2 regions of the Modestobacter sp. VKM Ac-2983 genome follow, and region 2 is predicted to be linked to the other one. Evidence: predicted binding sites of a transcription regulator. Region 2 holds the regulator's gene; the other holds the start of a gene.

What was found. The regulator LexA, encoded in region 2, represses DNA repair genes until DNA is damaged. The targets are predictions, from matches to a motif close to TCGAACANNTGTTCGA.
Region 1: a site for LexA is predicted at 4,509-4,524, ahead of dnaB (replicative DNA helicase). Genes of this name have one in related genera too.

Annotation. Positions count from the first base shown of each region.
Region 1 is NZ_JAPVBK010000004.1:56,512-63,485, forward strand. It holds gene O2W18_RS17445 (hypothetical protein) at 1-264, shown strand, start outside; gene O2W18_RS17450 (hypothetical protein) at 391-1,749, opposite strand; gene O2W18_RS17455 (ABC transporter ATP-binding protein) at 1,746-2,420, opposite strand; gene O2W18_RS17460 (PadR family transcriptional regulator) at 2,417-2,965, opposite strand; gene dnaB (replicative DNA helicase) at 3,064-4,434, opposite strand; gene rplI (50S ribosomal protein L9) at 5,038-5,484, opposite strand; gene rpsR (30S ribosomal protein S18) at 5,496-5,732, opposite strand; gene O2W18_RS17480 (single-stranded DNA-binding protein) at 5,767-6,276, opposite strand; gene rpsF (30S ribosomal protein S6) at 6,279-6,566, opposite strand; gene O2W18_RS17490 (deoxyribonuclease IV) at 6,739-6,974, shown strand, end outside.
Region 2 is NZ_JAPVBK010000007.1:60,831-67,804, forward strand. It holds gene hflX (GTPase HflX) at 1-1,018, shown strand, start outside; gene O2W18_RS21360 (phosphatase PAP2 family protein) at 1,120-1,848, shown strand; gene O2W18_RS21365 (hypothetical protein) at 1,820-2,887, shown strand; gene lexA (transcriptional repressor LexA) at 2,996-3,820, opposite strand; gene O2W18_RS21375 (LysM peptidoglycan-binding domain-containing protein) at 4,088-4,672, shown strand; gene nrdR (transcriptional regulator NrdR) at 5,090-5,683, shown strand; gene O2W18_RS21385 (vitamin B12-dependent ribonucleotide reductase) at 5,814-6,974, shown strand, end outside.

The DNA.
Region 1 (6,974 bases), on a different contig from region 2:
CGGACACAGCTGGCCGGCCGCGACTGCATCGAGGTGGGTGCCCGTCCCCGCACGGATGTCCCCGACGACGAACGCTGGAAGTGGACCGGGTCACCGCTCGACATGATCACCGGCGGGGACGAGTTCCGGCTCGCCGTCGACGTCGGCACCGGGATCATCGTGCGGGCGAGCAAGTTCGTCGACGGGGACCTCGCAGAGGTCACCGAGTGGCTGGAGCTGCGCCTGGATCCGGTGCTCCCCACGTCGCTGTTCGCCCCGCTCTGATCCCGGTGCGGCGCCGGTGGGCCGAGGAGGCCCTGGCCTCCGTGCCCGGGCCGGTGAGGTGGCGTCGAGCGTGGGCGTCCGCGGCGAGTTGCCGGGCGGCGATCACGCTCGCGGGTTCCTCGGCGGTCATGCGACGCGGAGGTTGGCCGGGTCGATCGCCTCGCGGGTGCGACTGCTGAGCAGCCGCACGATGCCGCCACTGGCGAGCAGGAGGAGGGCGACGGCGGCGGGAGCGACGACGACCAACGGCCACGCATCGGTGCTGGACGCTGGTTCGCCGCCGGCCGTCAGGGCACCGAAGCCGAGTCCGCCGACGAGCAGGCCGGTGACCAGGGGCGCGATCGTCGCCGCCCGCAGGCGCCGCCGTTGCAGGGCCTGCACCCGGGCCAGGTCGGCACCGACGGCAGCCATGGCGGCCAGTCCCCGGCGATTGGTGAGCAGGTCGTCGAGAGCCGCCAGGGCGATCGTCGCGAGACCGGCCAGCGCCGCCAACCCCGCCGCGACGGCAGCCAGGACGATCCCGGTCAGGTGACCGTCCGAGCCGAGGTCGGTCATCTGACGCAGGGTGTTCCCCAGCATCACGGTCGCGACGCCCACGGTCAGGCCGACCCCCAGCAGCACTCCCGCCGCGCGTCCCGCAGGTCCGGCGAGGGCGCGCAGCCCGCCGGCCGCCAGGAGGTCCGTCGTCCCGCCTCGGCGGCTCATCCTCCTGGCCTTGGCCCGCGCCCAGGACGCCCCGCCGGCGAGGGCGACCATCAGCAGCAACGACACGGCGACCGACATGAGGACGACCTGCAGCTGCCGGTCACCCTGGCCCAGCTGGGGGAGGACGACCATGCCGGCGAGCGCGACGATCGACAGCACCAGCCACCACCAGCCGCTGAGCGGACGCCGGTGCCGCCGGGTGGCCGCGCGGGCACCGGCAGCGGTGGCGAGTGCCGCCGAGCCGGCCACCACGCAGGCCCAGGCAGTGAGGTCCGCGGGTGCCAGGGCGGGCAACAGGCGGCTGGTGGCCGGCTGGACGGGTCCGAGGAGCAACCACAGCAGCAGGTAGACCGGCCCGGCGAGCAGTCCGCCGGCCACACCGGCGACGGCGGCCTCGATCGCGCCCAGTCGACGCAGGTCGCCGGGCGTCGCGCCGGCAGTGCTGAGCGCGTGGTCGCGGCGCTGGCGGCGGGCACTGCCGGAGGAGACGGCCTGCCAGGCCAGCACCAGGGCGGTGGCGGCGACCAGCAGCACCGCGGTGGCCACCCCGATCCGGGTCTCGGCGCTGGTCACGATGCCGGCGTACCGGGCGTCGTAGGTGACCTCGTAGCGCTCGGTGCTCCCGCGCGGTGGGAGCGCGAAGGCCGGCACGCGGAACAGGGCCACGGTGACCAGGACGAGTCCGCCGGCGGCCGCGGTGCCGGCCGCCACCAGGGCTGCTCGGGTCCGGGAGGCCCGCACGTGCGGGGCCGCCAGCAGCCAGAGGGTGGCCGGCTTCATGACAGGGCCACCTGGTGGGCGACGGTGCCGCGGCGCAGTCGGATCTCGCGGTCGGCGCGCGCGGCCACCGCGTTGTCGTGGCTGACCAGGACCACCGAACCCCCGGCCTGCACCGTGGTGGTCACCAGCAGGTCCAGCAGCGCCCGGCCACTGGTGGCGTCCAGGCTCGCGGTCGGCTCGTCAGCCAGCAGCAGCCGCGGGCCGGCGACCAGTGCCCGGGCCCCAGCAGCCAGCTGAGCCTGCCCGCCGGACAGGTCCGCGGGCAACGTGTCCGGTTCGACGTCCAGTCCGACGCGTTCGAGCCAGCCATCCGCGGCAGCTCGGGCATCGGCCGGCCGGTGACCTCCCAGCAGCAGCGGCAGCGCGACGTTGTCGCGCACCGACAGGTCGGGCACCAGTTGCCCGAACTGCAGGACGAGGCCCACCTCGCGGCGCCGGAGCCGGGCGCGGGAGGCGTCGTCCGCCCCGGTCAGATCGGTACCGGCGACCGTGATGCGGCCCGATTGGGCGCGCAGCACTCCGGCGGCGAGCATGAGCAGGGTCGACTTCCCGCATCCGCTGGGCCCGGTGACCGCGACGACCTCACCGGGCTCGACGGTGATCGACACGTCGCTGAGCGCCTGGGTGCGGCCGTAGGCATGGCTGACACCGGACAGTTCCACCGTGCTCATGCGGGCTTCCTCTCGTCGGGACGAACGGTCGGCTGGTCATCCGGGGACAGCAGCAGCTCGGTGGCCAGTTCCAGCCAGCGCAGATCGGCGTCGAGGTGCGCGATGAGGTGCTCACGGACCAGCCGTTCGGCCGGGCCGGCACCGGGTGGGGTGGCCTGCAGCTCACGGATGCGGCGCAGGTGAGCAGCGCGCTGGCGGGCGACGAACCCGCCGACGTCGATGCCGGTGTGCAGGACCGACACGGTCTTGCGCACGATCTCCTCGGCACCGGCACCGGTCGGCGCAGCAGGCTCGGCCAGCCAGGCGCGCAACCGCGCCGCCCCGTCAGCGGTCAGCGCGTACACCGTCCGCTCGGGGCCCCCGTCCACGCGGGTCTCCACCACCTCGGCCAGTCCATCGCGCTGCAAGCGCGCCAACGTCGCGTACACCTGGCCGTAGGGGAGCGGACGGGTGTCCGGGAACCAGGAGTCGTGCTCCTGCTTGATGTCGTACCCGTGCCGCGGGGCGCCCGCGAGCAGGGCCAGGTGCAGCTCGGTCAACGACATGCCTCGTGTCTACACCACGAGTACACACTTTGTGAATAGCGACACGGGCCGCAGCCGAGAGGCGTTCCCACCTCTCGGCTGCGGCTGCTGGACGCCGGTCAGTTCGCCATGTCGACGAAGCGGCTGTAGTGGCCCTGGAAGGCGACGGTGACGTTCGCGGTGGGGCCGTTGCGGTGCTTGACCAGCATGATGTCGGCCTCGCCGGCCCGCGGGGACTCCTTCTCGTACATGTCCTCGCGGTGGATCATCATGACCATGTCGGCGTCCTGCTCGATCGAGCCGGACTCACGGAGGTCCGACAGCATCGGCTTCTTGTCCTGACGCTGCTCCGAGCCACGGTTCAGCTGGCTCATCGCGATGACCGGGAGCTCGAGCTCCTTGGCCAGCAGCTTCAGCGCACGGGAGAACTCCGAGACCTCCTGCTGGCGGCTCTCGACCTTCTTGCCCGAGGTCATCAGCTGCAGGTAGTCGATGACGATGAGCTTGAGGTCGTTGCGCTGCTTGAGCCGCCGCGCCTTCGCCCGGATCTCCATCATCGTCATGTTCGGTGAGTCATCGATGTAGAGCGGGGCGTCGGCGATCTCGCCCATCCGGCGGGCCAGCTTCGACCAGTCCTCGTCCGACAGCGTGCCGGCGCGCATGTGGTGCAGCGGGACCTTCGCCTCGGCCGACAGCAGACGCATCGTGATCTCGTGCTTGCTCATCTCGAGGGAGAAGATCGCCGCGGGCATGTGGTGCTTCACCGTGGCCGACCGCGCGATGTCCAGCCCCAGCGTGCTCTTGCCGACACCGGGTCGGGCGGCGATGACGACCATCTGGCCGGCCTGCAGGCCGTTGGTGAGCTCGTCGAGGTCGCGGATCCCGGTGGGGACACCGCGGGCCGTGCCACCCCGGGAGGCGATCGCGTCGAGCTCGTCCATCGTCGGCTGCAGGACGTCGGCGAGGCGGGAGTAGTCCTCGCTCATCCGCTTCTCGGTGACGTCATAGATCTCCTGCTGGGCGCGATCGACGATGTCGTCGACGTCGCCCTTGCCACCGGCGGCGCCGTAGCCGAGCTGCACCACCCGGGTACCGGCCTCGACCAGCCGCCGCAGCACCGCCTGCTCGGCGACGATCGCCGCGTAGTACCCGGCGTTCGCCGCGGTCGGGGTGGACGCGATGAGCGTGTGCAGGTAGACCGCACCGCCCATCTTCGACAGCTGGTCGGTGCGGTTCAGCTCCGCGGCGACGGTGATCGCGTCGGCGGGCTCACCCCGGCCGTACAGGTCGAGGACGACGTCGAAGACGACCTGGTGCGCCGGGCGGTAGAAGTCGGGACCGGCCAGGACCTCCACCACGTCGGCGATCGCGTCCTTGCTCATCAGCATGCCGCCGAGCACCGACTGTTCGGCAGCGACGTCCTGAGGGGGCTGCCGGTCGTACTCCGGAGCCGTGACCCTCGGCCTGCTGATGTCCTCGACGACCGCCACGCTGATGTCCTCCTCGTCCCGCGCCCACCCAGACCTGGAGGCCTGCGTGCGGCGCGCCCTGCTCCCGCTGCCGTTCGAACTGCTGTTCGCACAACAGCTACCACCGGGCGCCGACAGTTCGCGCCCGGCGGTAGCTGGGGTGACGTTAGGAACCGGGGAGGGGGCGCGTCCAACACCGCTGTGCACGCCGATCTGCACAACTTGTGGACAAGTCGGTGGATGGAGCCGGTCACCGTGTGGAGACCGCGGTGGAACCGCGGACGTCGTGTCCCCGTCACCCCCTCGTCACCTGCACGGGGGCCTGTCCCGGGGTGTGGACGGAAGAAATCCGGCAACTTCCCGCAGAACTCGCGGCCCGGGCGTGTCGGCGGATCCCCGCAGGTCACACGCGTAACGGTCGGCGACCCGGCTCGGTGACCCACGACGCAGACGGTCGCCGAGGACACCCGGCCGGCCGGCGGTGACGTTCACCTGCCGTCCACGGTGGCGTCCGCACCCGTGTCGACACGGGAGGGCGTCGACCGGGCCTCGGGAACGCCACGAGGGGCGCCGGACCGGAGTCCGACGCCCCTCGTGGGCGGTGCTGTGGAAGAGCGGCCTCGATCAGCCGGCGACGACGTCCAGGGTGACCGGGACGGAGACCTCCGGGTGGACCCGCACCGTGACGGTGTGGGTGCCGAGGCTCTTGATGCTGCTGGGCAGCTCGATCCGGCGACGGTCGAGCTCCGGGCCGCCGGCAGCGGTGACCGCAGCAGCGACGTCGGCGGTGGTGATGCGACCGAACAGGCGGCCGCCGTCACCCGAGCGGGCCGGGAGCGTGACGGTCAGCTGCGAGAGCTGACCGGCGACCGTCTGGGCCTCCTCGAGCGAACGCACGTCGCGGGCAGCCCGCGCCCGGCGCAGGCTGTTGACCTGCTTCTCGGCACCACGGGTGGCCACCATGGCCAGCCCGCGGGGCAGGAGGTAGTTGCGGGCGTACCCGCCCTTGACCTCGACGGTGTCGCCGGAGGAACCGAGACCGGTGACCTCCTGCGTCAGGATCAGCTTCATGGTGCTCATGATCAGCGCGCCGTGGAGGTGTAGGGCAGCAGTGCCATCTCGCGGCTGTTCTTCACGGCCACGGCGACGTCACGCTGGTGCTGGCTGCAGTTGCCGCTGACGCGGCGGGCACGGATCTTGCCGCGGTCGGAGATGAACTTCCGCAGCAGGGTCGTGTCCTTGTAGTCGATGTAGGTCGCCTTGTCCTTGCAGAACTGGCAGACCTTCTTCTTGATCTTGCGGGGGGGAGGCTTGGGCACTGGGTTCTCCAGAGATCAGTACAGAGAGGGGGGATCAGAAAGGCGGTTCGTCGGAGGACGCCGGCGGGGTGGACCAGGGGTCGCTCGCTCCGCCACCGGAGAAGCCACCACCACCACCGCCACCGCTGCCACCGCTGTTGCCGCCGCCGCCGCCGAACCCGCCGCCGCCACCCTCGCTGCGCGCAGCGCGGGTGACCTTGGCGGTGGCGTACCGCAGAGAGGGGCCGATCTCGTCGACCTCCAGCTCGATGACGGTGCGCTTCTCGCCTTCCTTCGTGTCGAAGGACCGCTGCTTCAGCCGGCCCGACACGATGACCCGCGAACCGCGGGTGAGCGACTCGGCGACGTTCTCCGCCGCCTGACGCCAGACGTTGCACCGGAGGAACAACGCCTCGCCGTCCTTCCACTCCTGCGACTGACGGTCGAAGGTGCGGGGGGTCGAGGCCACGGTGAAGTTGGCGACGGCGGCGCCGGACGGGGTGAACCGCAGCTCCGGGTCGGCCGTCAGGTTCCCGATGACGGTGATGACGGTCTCGCCGGCCATGGTCAGTGAGCCTCGGGGCGCATCAGCTTGGTGCGCAGGATGGACTCGTTGAGGTTCAGCTGACGGTCCAGCTCGGCGACGGCGGCCGGCTCGGCCTGGATGTCGACGATCGCGTAGATGCCCTCGGCGTTCTTGTCGATCTCGTAGGCCAGCCGACGGCGGCCCCAGATCTCCGTCTTGACGGTGCCACCGGAGTTGGTGACGACGGTCAGGAAACGATCCAGGCTGGGAGCGATGGTCCGCTCCTCGAGCTCGGGGTCGAGGATGATCATCAGTTCGTAGTTACGCACGGAGAACCCCACCTCCTCTGGTCTCAGCGGCCGCAGGGTGTCTGCAGCAGGAGGGTCGTACATGCGTCGCGCGCCCGGACCTGCAGGAGGCAGGAGAGGACGCGCACCGGCCAGGCTACCAGTGCACTGCACCCATCGTGTCCGGGCGGCGGGTGCGCCTAGTCTCCTGCGGGTGGCTGAGCAGCTGATCGGCGTGCACGTCGGACCGGGTCTGACCGAGGACAACGAGCTGGCCGACGGCGGTCCGCTGGCCCGCGCGGCCGAGCTGGACGCCGACGCGGTGCAGGTGTTCCTCGCCGATCCGCAGGGCTGGAAGGCGCCGAAGCCGAGGCCGGACGCCGAGGCGCTGCTCGGCTCCGACGTCGCCGTCTTCGTGCACGCCCCCTACGTGCTCAACGTCGCCTCGAC
Region 2 (6,974 bases):
CCAGCTGGAGAAGGTGCTCAAGGTGAAGGTGGTCGACCGGACCGCCCTGATCCTGGACATCTTCGCCCAGCACGCGACCAGCCGGGAGGGCAAGGCCCAGGTCGAGCTGGCCCAGATGCAGTACATGCTGCCCCGGCTGCGTGGCTGGGGTGAGTCGCTGAGCCGGCAGGCCGGTGGTCGGGTCGCCGGCGGTGGCGGCATCGGCACCCGTGGTCCGGGTGAGACGAAGATCGAGACCGACCGGCGCCGGATCCGGTCCCGGGTGAGCAAGCTGCGCAAGGAGATCGCCGGCATGGCGACCGCCCGCACGACGCAGCGGAACTCCCGTGACCGGAACGCGACGCCGAGCGTCGCGATCGCGGGATACACCAACGCCGGCAAGTCCAGCCTGCTCAACCAGCTCACCGGGGCCGGCGTGCTCGTGCAGGACGCGCTGTTCGCCACCCTGGACCCGACGGTCCGCCGCGCGCAGACGCCCGAGGGGCGCGAGTACACGATGACCGACACGGTCGGGTTCGTGCGCCACCTGCCGCACCAGCTGGTCGACGCGTTCCGCTCCACGCTGGAGGAGGTGGCCGACGCCGACCTGCTCGTCCACGTCGTCGACGGTGCCGACTCCGACCCGCTGGGCCAGATCGACGCGGTGCACACGGTGCTCAACGAGATCGACGCGTCCGCCGTCCCGGAGCTGATCGTCGTGAACAAGGTCGACGCCATGACCGAGGAGGACATGCTGGCGTTGCGCCAGGCGCTCCCCGGGGCGATGTGGGTGTCGGCCCGGACCGGTGAGGGCATCGAGGCGCTCCGCGACGTGATCGCCCAGCGGCTCCCGCACCCGCACATCGACGTCGAGGTCCTCGTGCCCTACGACCGGGGCGACCTGGTCGCCCGGGTGCACCGGGACGGCGAGGTCGTCGAGGAGGCGCACGAGGCGACCGGGACCCGGTTGACCGCGCGTGTCGACGCCGGCCTGGCCGCCCAGCTCGACGGCTTCAGCACACCTGCTGCCGAGGCCTGATCGAGGCTCCACCGCTCCCCGACGCGTGGACGTGTGCGTCGGACCCGTGAGCAGGCTCGTCGGATCACGAGCAGGTCACGGCGCCCCGGTACCGTGAAGCGGTGACCAGGGGAGCGGTGGACCGGCCGGCGGCCACCGGAGGCCGACCGGCTGCACCGGTCATCGGGGTGGGCCGGCCGCCGTGGTGGCTGCTCGTCCTCGCCGCCCTCGTCACCGTCGGGGTGACCGTCAACCTGCTCGGCCGCGGGTGGTTGGAGCGGATGGACCTGCGGGTCTCCGAGGTGACCAGCGTCTGGGCGCTCCGGGACTCCTGGGCCTACTGGCCGATCTGGGTCGTCACCCAGATCGGCGGGCGGGTGACGATCCTCGTCGTCCTGGCCGGCCTGGTCGGCTGGTTGGCCGTGCGGCAACGGACGCTGGTGCCCCTGGTCCGGGTGGTCGTCGCGCTGGCCCTGCTCACCACCGTGGTCTACGCGTTCAAGTGGGGCACCGGTCGCACGGCCCCGGCGTTCCCCGGGTCGTTCTTCCACCTGGACGGGGCCAGCTACCCGTCGGGGCACGTGGCGAACGCCGTCCTGATGTGGGGGGTGGCCCGGTGGCAGGCCGTGGAGTTCGGCCTGCCCCCAGCAGTGCAGCGGGCCACCTGGGTGCTCAGCGTGCTGGGGCCGGTGGCAACAGGTGTGGCCATGGTGGCGCTGGACTTCCACTGGGTCACCGATGCCGTGGTCGGGCTGTCGGTCGGGCTCCTGCTGTTGGGCGTGGTTCACGGACTCGACGCTGTCGGACTGCCACGCTGGGTTCGTGCCAGAGCCGGCCGATCGCAGGCGTAGCCGCGCCCCCCGCCGCAGGGCGGCCGGCGCCGTCCTCGGCGCGCCCGTCGGCCTGCTGGTCGCGTTGGTCCCCGCCGGGTCGGCGGCCGCCGACGACGCTGTCGCCTCCTTCGGCGAGCCGGTCACCCGGTGCGAGATCACCGATCCGCGGCTCCCTGAGCTCTCCGGCCTGGCCAGCGCCGGCGAGGCGATGCTCGCGATGAACGACGGCGGCGACCGCGCCGAGGTGCTCGTGCTCGACGGGGCCTGCACGGTGGGTGAGGTGCGCACCGCGGAGGTCGACCCTTACGACCCCGAGGACCTCGCCCTCGCCGCGGACGGCACCATCTGGTTGGCCGACATCGGGGACAACGCGCAGAGTCGCGAGACGGTCGCGCTGATCGGCCTCCGTCCCGACGGGACCACCGTGCTGAGCAGGTTGACCTACCCCGACGGCCCGCACGACGCGGAGGCGCTGCTGCTCGCGCCCGACGGCACCCCGTACCTGGTGACCAAGGAGGTGCTCGGCGCCAGCTCGGTGTACCGGCCCGATGCGCCCCTCGCCGACGGGGCCACCGTGCCGATGAGCAAGGTGGCCGGGCTCGGGTTCACGTTGACCGGCACGCCGGGCGGTCCCGTGGGCCGGGCCGGACAGTTGCTGGTCACCGGTGGCGCGGTGTCGGCCGACGGCTCACGGATCGCCCTGCGCACCTACACCGACGCCTACGTCTGGCCGCTGAGCGGTTCGGACGTCGCCGGGGCGTTGGCCGGCCCCCCGGTGCGCGTGCCGCTGCCGGAGGCCCCGCAGGGCGAGGCCATCGCCTTCGCGGCCAACGACCGGGACCTGCTCGTCGCCGGGGAGGGGCTGCCCGGGGCGGTGACCCTGGTGCCGGCCGCCGGTGACCTGGCGGCGCCGCCACCGGCGGCGGCCACCGAGGCCGCTGCCGGGTCGCTGGCGACGGCCGGTGGGGTGGCCCCGCTCACCGCCGGCGTCATCGCCGCAGTCGCGGCCACCGTGCTGGTGTGGATCGGCGGCAAGATCCGGCGGCGCCCGGCCTGATCAGCGTCTGGCTCGCTCACCAGCCGGATCGCATGACGACTCGGCCGGATGACGAGCCGAGTTCGATGAGCGCCGGGCCGCACGGCGAGCCCGGCGCCCCGGTAGAACTCAGACCCGGCGCAGCACGGTGACGACCCGGCCGAGGACCGTGGCGTCATCGCCCGGGATCGGCTCGTACGCGGCGTTGTGTGGCAGCAGCCACACGTGCCCGTCGCGCCGCTTGTAGGTCTTCACCGTTGCCTCGCCGTCGATCATCGCGGCGACGATCTCGCCGTTCTCCGCGGTCGGCTGCTGCCGGACGACGACCCAGTCGCCGTCACAGATCGCCGCATCGACCATCGAGTCACCCGCCACCTTCAGCATGAAGAGGGTGCCGTCGCCGACCAGTTCCCGGGGGAGCGGGAAGACGTCCTCGACGGCCTGCTCGGCCAGCACCGGACCACCGGCGGCGATCCGCCCGACGAGGGGCACGTAGGTGGGTCGGGGAGCCGAGGCGTCGTCGACACCGCTGCCCGCTCCGGATCCGGCCAGTGCTGCGGCGGCGTCGTTCGTCGCCGTGGCGGTGCTGTCGCCGGGCAGGCGCACGTCGAGGGCGCGGGGTCGGTTCGGGTCACGGCGCAGCCACCCCTTGCGCTGCAGCACCGACAGCTGGTGGGCCACCGACGAGGCGGAGGAGAGGCCGACCGCCTCCCCGATCTCACGCACCGAGGGCGGGTAGCCACGGCGCTCGATGGAGTCACGGATGACCTCGAGCACCCGCCGCTGCCGCTGGGTCAGACCGTCGCCGTCCGCGGCCCGGTCGGGGAACTCCCGCACCGCGGCTCCCGCCCCCGCGACGGTCGTCGGTGCTGCGCCGTCGGCGGGTGCCGAGTCGGCGGCTCCACGCCGCGAAGGGCTCTTGCCGCCGCGCGCCTTCGGGCCGTCGACCGCCATGTGTCCTCCTCGTCCGGCTGCCTGGGCAGCAGTTCCCGGTGGCGCCCTGCCGTGCCGACAGCCGTGTCACCACGGCGAGCCGGACCGTGGACGCCGTCCTCGATCGCCTCGGAACCGTATCGCCTCGGACGCTCGTGTTCAAACAGGTGTTCGAAGAAGTCGTCGTGTCGGCGTGTTCCTGTCGGGGGTGTGCGGTAGACATCGCACACACGTTCGAATCGAACGTGCGTTCGATGAGCCCGGTACCGAGACACCTGGAGCACCCCGATGGCCATCCCGCAGCTCGAGCGCCCCGTCGCCACCCCGGCCTCGTTGGCGGTCGTGCTCCCGTTCCCGGGGGCTGGTCAGGTGGCGCCCTCGCCCCGCCCGCCGGTGCAGGGTCCGCCCGTGCGGCTGTCGCGGGCGCCTCGCCCGGCACTGCCGGTGGTGCTCCGGCGTGACGTCGGGCGCGCCGAGGCGCGTGCGGGCCGCCGGGTCGGTGTCGTGGACGGTGGCTCGGCCGGTCGCGGCGGTCGCGTGCGGCAGGCAGGCGGCGGGGTGTCGGTGGGTTGGGGTGACCCGGCACCGCTGCGCCTGACCCGGCGCGGGCGGCGGGTGATCGCCGGGCTGTCCATCGCCTTCGGGGTGTCCGTCGCCGCGGCGACGATCGCGATCGAGTCCGGCGGCGCCGGAGGGGGCCTGGAGCTGGCCGGCTCGGCGACGATCGTCGTCCGGTCCGGGGACACCCTGTGGTCCATCGCCGGTGAGATCGCCCCGGAGGAGGACCGGCGCGCCGTCGTCGACGCGCTCCTCGACGTGAACGGCCTCTCCGACGTCGACCTCGTCCCCGGCCAGGTGCTCGAGCTGCCCTGATCGGGCTGCGTGGTGCAGGTGTGCACCACGGCGGGTGGTGAGGGTGGCGGCCGCCCGTCGTCCCTGAGTGCTCCGGCTCGGCCGCCTCCAGGGCGCCCGTGCCTTGGTGGGGCAGGGCTGTTCCGGCGGCGATGGCTGTGGCGAGAGGGGTCCCGAGGGGCGTCCGGGGCAGTTGCGGAAGACGACACGCACCCCGGGGCTTGCACACCTGTGGGGGTGGTCGTACGGTTCCACCACAACATCTAGTAGTTACAGAGCTGTAAGCCCCATCCACAGCCGTTCCACACGTTCTCCCCGGCGCATCCACCGGATGTCCCCGGCGCAGTCCACAGCACGGCCATCGGGTCGGGGTCCGGTCACGGTGTCACGTCGCCGCGACGAGAGCCCTCGCGACACCTCGGGAAGGAGGAGATCGGGATGCGCTGCCCCTTCTGCCACAACCCCGACAGTCGGGTGATCGACTCCCGGGAGACCGACGAGGGAGCGACCACCCGCCGTCGACGCTCCTGCCCGGGATGTGGGCGCCGCTTCACCACCGTGGAGGAGGCCGTCCTCGCCGTCGTCAAGCGCAGCGGCGTCAGCGAGCCCTTCGCCCGGGGGAAGGTCGTCGCCGGTGTGCGGCGGGCCTGTCAGGGACGTCCCGTGGACGAGGACCAACTGGCGTTGCTGGCCCAGCAGGTCGAGGACGCGGTGCGGGCCACCGGCTGCGCCGAGATCCCCAGCAACGAGGTCGGTCTCGCCATCCTCGGACCGCTGCGCGACCTCGACGAGGTGGCCTACCTGCGCTTCGCCAGCGTCTACCGCAGCTTCTCCTCGGTCGCCGACTTCGAGAAGGAGATCGCCGAGCTCCGCGCCGCACCGGCCCGGGGTTCCGTCAGTGCCGGCGACGGACCGCTCGCCGAGCGAGGCGCCGTCGGTGAGGACCAGGAGATGCCTGCGGGCGGGAGCCCCCGCCGGCGGGCCGCCGAGCGTCCGCGGCCGGCCGACACCGGCAACGCCGCCGGCCCGTGAGAACTGTCCGACCCCTCCGCTAGACAGGTCTCGACGAGGAGACCGCACCACCCGGCTCCGGCACCCGCCGGCTTCCCCAGCCGCTCCGCCCGCACCACCGCACCAGTCCGACCCAGGGAGCCCTCGCACGATGACCGAGACAGCCGACCGCCTCACCACCAGCCGGAACCGCCGCACTCCCAAGGCCCCCAGTCGGGGGAAGGGCCTCAAGGTCAAGCGCGTGTTCACCACTGCGGGTGTGCACCCCTACGACGAGGTCGTGTGGGAGCGCCGCGACGTCGTCATGACCAACTGGCGGGACGGCTCGATCAACTTCGAGCAGCGCGGGGTCGAGTTCCCGGCCGAGTGGAGCATCAACGCCACCAACATCGTCACCACCAAGTACTTCCGTGGCGCGGTCGGCAGCCCCCAGCGCGAGACGAGCCTGCGCCAGCTCATCGACCGGGTCGTCCTGACCTACGGCGCGGCCGGCCGCGAGCACGAATACTTCGCCAGCGAGGGCGACGCCGAGCTCTTCGAGCACGAGCTGACCTGGATGTTGCTGCACCAGGTGTTCAGCTTCAACTCGCCGGTCTGGTTCAACGTGGGCACGGCCTCTCCGCAGCAGGTCAGCGCCTGCTTCATCCTGGCCGTCGACGACACGATGGACTCGATCCTGAACTGGTACCGGGAAGAAGGCCTGATCTTCAAGGGCGGCTCCGGCGCCGGCCTGAACCTCTCCCGCATCCGCTCCTCCAAGGAGCTGCTCTCCTCCGGTGGCACCGCGTCCGGGCCGGTCTCCTTCATGCGCGGGGCCGATGCCTCGGCCGGCACCATCAAGTCCGGTGGCGCCACCCGCCGCGCGGCGAAGATGGTCGTCCTCGACATCGACCACCCCGACATCGAGGAGTTCATCGACACCAAGGCGCGCGAGGAGGACAAGATCCGCGCGCTGCGGGACGCCGGGTACGACATGGACCTCGGTGGCCGGGACATCACCAGCGTCCAGTACCAGAACGCCAACAACTCCGTCCGGGTCAACGACGAGTTCATGCGCGCGGTCGAGGAGGGCACCGAGTTCGGGCTGCGGGCCCGTGAGGACAACCGGGTCATCGAGACCGTCGACGCCCGTGAGCTCTTCGGCAAGGTCACCAAGGCGGCCTGGGAGTGCGCCGACCCGGGCATCCAGTACGACGACACCATCAACGACTGGCACACCAACCCCGAGACGGGGCGGATCAACGCCTCGAACCCGTGCTCGGAGTACATGAGCCTGGACAACAGCTCGTGCAACCTGGCGTCGCTGAACCTC